One region of the Priestia sp. FSL R5-0597 genome, then DNA from elsewhere that is predicted to be linked to it. Evidence: riboswitches for the same ligand, from Rfam matches in the RefSeq annotation. Region 1 holds a riboswitch; each other region holds the start of a gene.
What was found. Region 1 has a riboswitch for S-adenosylmethionine ahead of MKX72_RS11145 (Na+/H+ antiporter NhaC family protein). Riboswitches for the same ligand answer to the same signal wherever they lie in the genome.
Positions count from the first base shown of each region.

Region 2: another riboswitch for S-adenosylmethionine. It lies ahead of MKX72_RS25225 (methionine ABC transporter ATP-binding protein); the one in region 1 lies ahead of MKX72_RS11145 (Na+/H+ antiporter NhaC family protein).
Region 3: another riboswitch for S-adenosylmethionine. It lies ahead of MKX72_RS18710 (BMP family protein); the one in region 1 lies ahead of MKX72_RS11145 (Na+/H+ antiporter NhaC family protein).

Region 1 covers NZ_JBBOUZ010000001.1:2,186,195-2,188,465, reverse strand. Annotated here, with positions in the region: gene MKX72_RS11145 (Na+/H+ antiporter NhaC family protein) at 1-1,057, opposite strand, end outside; SAM riboswitch class I at 1,143-1,249, opposite strand; gene MKX72_RS11140 (ABC transporter permease) at 1,351-2,118, opposite strand; gene MKX72_RS11135 (ABC transporter ATP-binding protein) at 2,111-2,271, opposite strand, start outside.
Region 2 covers NZ_JBBOUZ010000001.1:4,769,308-4,771,578, reverse strand. Annotated here, with positions in the region: gene MKX72_RS25235 (toprim domain-containing protein) at 99-449, shown strand; gene MKX72_RS25230 (thioredoxin family protein) at 464-763, shown strand; SAM riboswitch class I at 944-1,051, shown strand; gene MKX72_RS25225 (methionine ABC transporter ATP-binding protein) at 1,183-2,208, shown strand; gene MKX72_RS25220 (methionine ABC transporter permease) at 2,201-2,271, shown strand, end outside.
Region 3 covers NZ_JBBOUZ010000001.1:3,560,787-3,563,057, reverse strand. Annotated here, with positions in the region: gene MKX72_RS18720 (hypothetical protein) at 1-273, shown strand, start outside; gene MKX72_RS18715 (hypothetical protein) at 363-512, opposite strand; SAM riboswitch class I at 865-971, shown strand; gene MKX72_RS18710 (BMP family protein) at 1,047-2,057, shown strand; gene MKX72_RS18705 (ABC transporter ATP-binding protein) at 2,140-2,271, shown strand, end outside.

The DNA.
Region 1 (2,271 bases):
CTTTCGCTAACGGACCTGCTGTAATAATTGAAATCGTGTTATTAGCCGTGGCTAAATTGGTTAAACTTACTAATCCAGCGATACTGAATTCTCCGCCTTTTTTTGTTTGAATGCGTCGTGTTAATAGGTTCAATAAGAACTGAATACCACCGTTATAGCGAATGAGTTCAACCATTCCGCCAATTAAAAGAGATAAAATAATTAATTCCGACATTCCGCCAATACCTTCTGTCACAGTTTTAGCAAGAGAAGAAAGCGTGTAGCTTCCGTCAGCTAATCCAATTACGCCGGCTAATACAATTCCTCCGGTTAAAATGCTTAATACGTTTGCACCAAATATGGCAGCAACGAGTACGCCGACATAAGGCAAGATTTTAAACCAGCTAAAATCTTTAATTTCTACTGATGACGTATTGCCTAGCGTCATTACAAGTAATAAAATCACTGTAACAATCGCTGCAGGAAGGACAATAAAAAAGTTTACTTTTAATTTATCTGACATATTTGTTTTTTGCGTACGAACTGCCGCAATGGTCGTATCAGAGATTACGGATAAATTATCTCCAAACATTGCACCACCAACAACAGCAGCAATTGCCAATGTAATGGATACATGCGCCTGCTCACTGATTCCTACAGCGATAGGCCCTAACGCAGCGATCGTTCCCATTGACGTTCCCATCGAAATTGAAATGAATGCGCCAATAACAAAGATTCCGACTACCACTAAGCTTTGTGGAAGCACAGACAGAGCTAAGTTTACCGTTGAATCAACAGCTCCCATGCCTTTAGCGACTTGAGAAAAAGCACCTGCCAAAATAAAAATAAGTACCATAATAATGATATCAGGATGCCCTGCTCCTTTAGCAAAACGTTCCACTTTTACATTAAGTGAATCTTTGCGGTTCATAGCCAGCGCCACGATGGCTGCAATGATAATAGCTACTAATACAGGCAGCTTATAAAAATCTCCCGTTATAATTCCTGATCCGACAAACAGGACTAAAAAGACGCCCAGCGGTAACAGCGCCCAGCCGTTTCCTTTTTGTTGTTCCATTCTTAACACCTCTTGTTTACGTAATAAAAAAAGACCTCTTCTTATTGATAAGAAGAGGTCTCTTATTTGTATCATAAGATTACCCTTCTCATCTTCCAAACGAAACATCGTCTGCTGGATTTGGCACCGCACTGCGTACAGCCAGTTGCCGAGACATCATAGGGCCAGTCCCTCCGTCTCTCTTGATAAGAAGTTTATAGTTGTTTTAAAAATAGTCTTTCACTACTGTAATCTCTTTTTATTTAATTGTCAAATGCTATTTTAGAAAAATATATAGTGTGAAAATTCTCACATCAATTAGCTACGTCACGTTTTAAAAACGCCACCCACGCTACGCCCATAAAGAAGACAAAGTGTGCAACTAAGATGAAGATTGAAAATGGAATTGTCATTCCGTCAAACATCGTCTTCATTCCGTCCATATACTGCACAAAGTTTGTGTTGGCGAACAGTAAAAATTTCCCCCACCATAGACCAAACTGCGATACTATCCCAGTTACTGCTTTCGCCCCAATACTTACGACAATAGCTAGACTTGAAGCAAGCGCGCTGTTTCTAAATAAAGACGACAGCATAAAAGCAAACGTCATCATCATAAACGTTTCCATATACGCGCTGTCATACGTAAGCGTAATGTTTTTAAGCAGCTGCGCATCTCCTTCTAGACTGGCAAATCCAAAGAACAATGCTCCCCATACAAACGAAAAAAGCAAATAGCTCAGCAAGTAATACAAGCTAATTAAAACGAGCGTTATGTACTTGGACGTTAAAATCGTTGAACGTCTAGCAGGGCGAATTAAAAGAAGCTTAATGGTACCCGCTTCAAACTCTTTTGCAACCATTGATCCTCCAACAGCAAGCGCGAAAAATTGAACGAGGATCAGCATGCCTGCACTAAATGACAGGAAATTCAATATGTTGTCTTCCGTTCCTGCGCTGTTTGCTACTTTCTTCATTAAAAGAGCCATACAAAGAGTTAAGATGCCGATTGTAATAAACGTGACTTTTGTACTTCTTTTGTAAAACCATTTCATATGTTCATTTTGAATTAACTTAAGCATGGTGCTCTCCCTCCGTAACGGACATAAACGAATCTTCAAGCGTCTCATAAACAGGAGTGATTCGGTAGACTAAAATATCGCTGTCCACTAATTTTCTATTCACAGCTGGAATTTGTTCTTTCATAATCACTACATCAATACTATCGGATTTTA
Region 2 (2,271 bases), 2.6 Mb from region 1:
TTTCTTTTAAAAAACAGGTGAACTGTGATACATTAACGAATATTGTATAGCATAAAGAAATGATGTTACTATACAACTGACGATTATGGGTGATGAAAATGGGGCTAATTGAAATTGAAAAAGTAATTATTGTCGAAGGAAAGTCAGATAAAAAGCGTATTCAAGATATCATTCGAGAACCAATTGAAATTATTTGTACAAACGGTACGATTAGTTTATCAAAGCTGGATGAAATTATTGACTGTACGTTTAACAAAGAGGTATACATACTCGTTGACTCTGATGATTCAGGGAATAAGCTGAGAAAACAATTTAAACGAGAGCTTCCGGAAGCAGAGCATCTATATATTGATAAAATGTACCGAGAAGTTGCTGCCGCCCCTAGACATCACATAGCAACAGTATTGCTGAGTGCCAATATCGATGTTAATGCAGAATTTTTAACATAAAAGGAATGAGCAACATGCAAGAATGGAGCGAAAAACAGCTGGATGATCAGTTAAAAGAAGGAGAAAGAGCCTTTATCTTTTTCCATACGCCTTTTTGCGGGACATGTCAGCTGGCAAAAAAAATGTTAACCGTGGCAGAAGCGATGCTGCCGGATGTAACCATCGGAATGAGCAATTTAAATTATATGCCTTCAAAAGCAGAATTATTTTCTATTGAAAGCGTACCTTGTTTGATTGAAGTGGAAAATGGTGAAATGGTAAAAAAACTCTACGCGTTTCATTCCATCGAGCACGTACTCGAGGAGCTTCGATAATCAAACGTTTGTTTAAAATGAAGAAGTTGAAAGAGAGCGAACCGTTGGGGCTGTTGAAATCTTGGGATATTATCCCAAGAACAAAATCTGTTGACAGCCTATCTGACACATGCTAAAATCACACTCATGAATGTTCATAAATGAATGAATATTTCCCAAAAACAAAATAATTGTTGCGAACTCTTATCAAGAGAGGTGGAGGGACTGAGCCCTGTGAAACCCGGCAACCGTCAGACTAACTGAAATGGTGCCAATTCCTGCAAAGCTATGCGCTTTGAAAGATGAGAGAAAGGATTAAATATCGAGCCTTTCTGTCATGCGCAGAGAGGCTTTTTTAATGGGGAAAATTGTTTTACGGCTTTTTCATCCTATAGGGCAACCTAACATAATTAAGTTTTTATTAAAGAAGGTGAAGAAATATGATTACATTAACAGACGTTACAAAAATTTATCAGGCCAAAAGCGGTCAAGTAACAGCTGTTGATAATGTGAATCTAACCGTTAACCAAGGTGAAATTTACGGAATTATTGGTTATAGCGGAGCGGGGAAAAGTTCTTTGATTCGCTTGCTAAACGGATTAGAAACACCAACGACAGGAACGGTCGAAGTAGCAGGTAATGATATTGGAAAAATTAAAGGCGGAAAACTCAGAAAAGCTAGACAAGAAATTAGTATGGTATTTCAGCACTTTAATATCTTGTGGTCGCGTACGGTACGAGAAAATATTGCCTTTCCGTTAGAAATAGCAGGGATTTCAAAAGAAAAAAGAATGAAACGAGTAGACGAACTTATTAAGCTAGTCGGGCTTGAAGGGCGTGAAGATGCTTATCCATCACAGCTTAGCGGGGGACAAAAGCAGCGTGTTGGGATTGCTCGAGCGCTAGCGAACAATCCAAAAGTATTGCTTTGTGATGAAGCAACATCAGCGCTTGATCCTCAAACGACAGATTCTATTTTAGATCTGTTAGTAGATATTAATGAGAAGCTAGGGTTAACCATTGTATTGATTACTCATGAAATGCACGTCATTCGTAAAATTTGTCATCGAGTAGCCGTTATGGAAAATGGGGCAGTAGTAGAAGAAGGACAAGTGCTAGAAGTATTCAGAAAACCTAAGCAGCCGATTACAAAACGATTCGTTCAACAGATTTCTGAACCAGAGGAAACGTTTGAAACGATTGAACAAGTAAAAGAGCTGTATCCAAGCGGGCAAATTATTCAGCTGACGTTTGTTGGCGGAAAAGCAGAGCAACCGCTCATTACAACGATTTTAAAACAGTTTGATGTAACGATTAATATTTTGCAAGGAAAGATTTCTCATACACAAACAGGTTCATACGGGACGTTGTTCGTTCATTTAGACGGAGAATTAACAGAAGTTGAAAAAGTCATTGCATACATTCATGAGCAGCAGGTAGAAGTGGAGGTAATGACAAATGCTTGAGAAACTATTTCCAAACGTTATTTTAGATGATTTTATTCAAGCGACAAATGAAACACTATATAT
Region 3 (2,271 bases), 1.4 Mb from region 1:
TACCGTCCCATTCAAACAGCAACAGCCGTATTCAAGTTAGAAGTGGGAAGTCAAGATGTAGCAAAGACTACGGATTCAGATAATGTTCTTTACTATATGGTGAAAAAAGGACATTTAGATGAATATATTCAACTGATGAATGAAAAAGGCTATGTGTTAAAAGAGAAAGATATTGATCATAACCGACTTGTTTTTAACAATGGACAAGAGGATGAGCAAATTTACTACAAGCGCTTTGCTAGGAAGTATACGATGATTGATGGAGAAGGGTAAAAGCCTTCACTTGGAATTACTACATACTAAAATCATTAAAAGAAAACACCACCTTGCGAATAAAAGGTGGTGTTTTTTGTTAGATTATCTCATCTTAGTTTTACTCTTGCTATCCCTGTTACGACCATACTCGTAATAAAAATAACTATGATTCCAATGTTGGTCGGGGTATCAAAAAATGTTTTTGAAATGGCTAAAGCGATAATAAGCCCAATAGCTATGCCAGATAGTTCTTTCATTAATTTCACCGTTAACACCTCTTAACAATATTACTAAGGAAAAGTCTAACATTATTGGTAAAGTGGTTTCAATTAATAACACATTAACCGAAGAGGTATAATAGAACTTATTTGCTACCACTAAACCCTCTTGACCGTCAACAGATTCAGTATAAGTGCTTTGTGAAGAAGTATAGAATGATTCAAGAAGTGAGGTAAAGGCTTTAACTTTTATTTTATATTTTAGTAGACTAAAACCGTATAATCCTATCTGTTTTTGAAGTTTTTTTGCGTGAAAAAGAAAAATAATATTGACAATTGTTGAAAAACTATTAATATTGACTATATTACATAAAACAAATAGCTATTGTTTTCCTTATCAAGAGAGGTGGAGGGACTGGCCCTGTGAAACCCGGCAACCGCTGTCTATGACAGAATGGTGCCAAATCCTTAAGAACAGTATGTTCTTGAAGATGAGGAAGAGACGTTTGGTTAACGAGCTCTTCCTTTATATAAAGGAAGAGCTTTTTTTATATTATAGGGGGAGTAAGTTAAATGAAGAGATTTCTTATTTTAGCAGTTGCGCTTGTACTACTCGTAACGGGCTGTCAGTCAAAAAGTACAAAAAGCAGTGGAAGTGAAGAGAAAGGAAAGAAGCGAATTGCTCTTGTTTTGCCTGAAAAGATTGGAGTTAACCCGTTTTTTCAGCAAATGGATGATGGAGCAAAGCGCGCTGGGAAGAAGTATAACATTGATGTAAAGACAATTGAATCTACGGACCAAGCAGCCATTGAAAGTAATTTGCGTGCTGCGGTAGCCGAAAATTATGACTTGATTATTACATCTTCTTTTGAATCCGAAGATGCGTTGAAAAAAGTAGCTCAAGAAAATCCGCAGCGTCAATTTGCGATTATTGATACAGTGGTCGATTTACCAAATGTAAGAAGCGTTGTATTTCGTGAGCAAGAAGCTTCATATTTATTAGGAGCAGCGGCAGGATTGATTACGAAAACGAATAAAGTAGGAATGGTTGCAGCTGATGATATTCCATTATTAAAAAAATGGACGGTAAGTTTTAAAGAAGGATTACAATCAACAAATCCAAAAGCAGAGTTTCTAGTAAACTATGTTGGAAGCTTCTCTGATCCAGCTAAAGCAAAAGAACTTGCTATTTTACAAGCTTCAAAAGGCGCTGATTTTATCGCCGGAGCATCAGCAGTAGGCGACTTGGGTGTATTTGAAGCAGCAAAAGAAAAAGGTTTTTATACGGCAGGACAAGATATTGACCGTACGGAAGTAGATCCAGAGCATATCGTTTTATCGCAGTTAAAAGGATCTGATGCAGCTGCTTATGAAACGGTAGAAGCACTCGCAAATGACAAATTTAAATCGGGCGTAGTGACATACGGCTTAAAAGAAAAAGGTGTTGGGTTAACGTATGTGACTCAAGACAGCAAGACGCCTCTTAGTGACTTTGTAGGACAAGATGTGATTAATCAATTAAAAGAAATTAAAGATTCGATTATTGATGGAAAAACAGTGGTAAAAGATCCGTTAGCAAAGTGAGTTGAGAAGAGAAGTCGAGTAAGGCTGGCTTCTCTTTCTTATTTTTGAAAAAAACCTAAAGGGGAAAGGAGCAATGAATGGAATGAGTGAGCTGCTGCAGTTAACGAATTTAACGAAGAAATACGGTTCATTTTTAGCAAACGATAACGTGTCTTTTACGCTAAAAAAAGGCGAGGTTCATGCGCTGGTCGGAGAAAACGGTGCTGGTAAAACA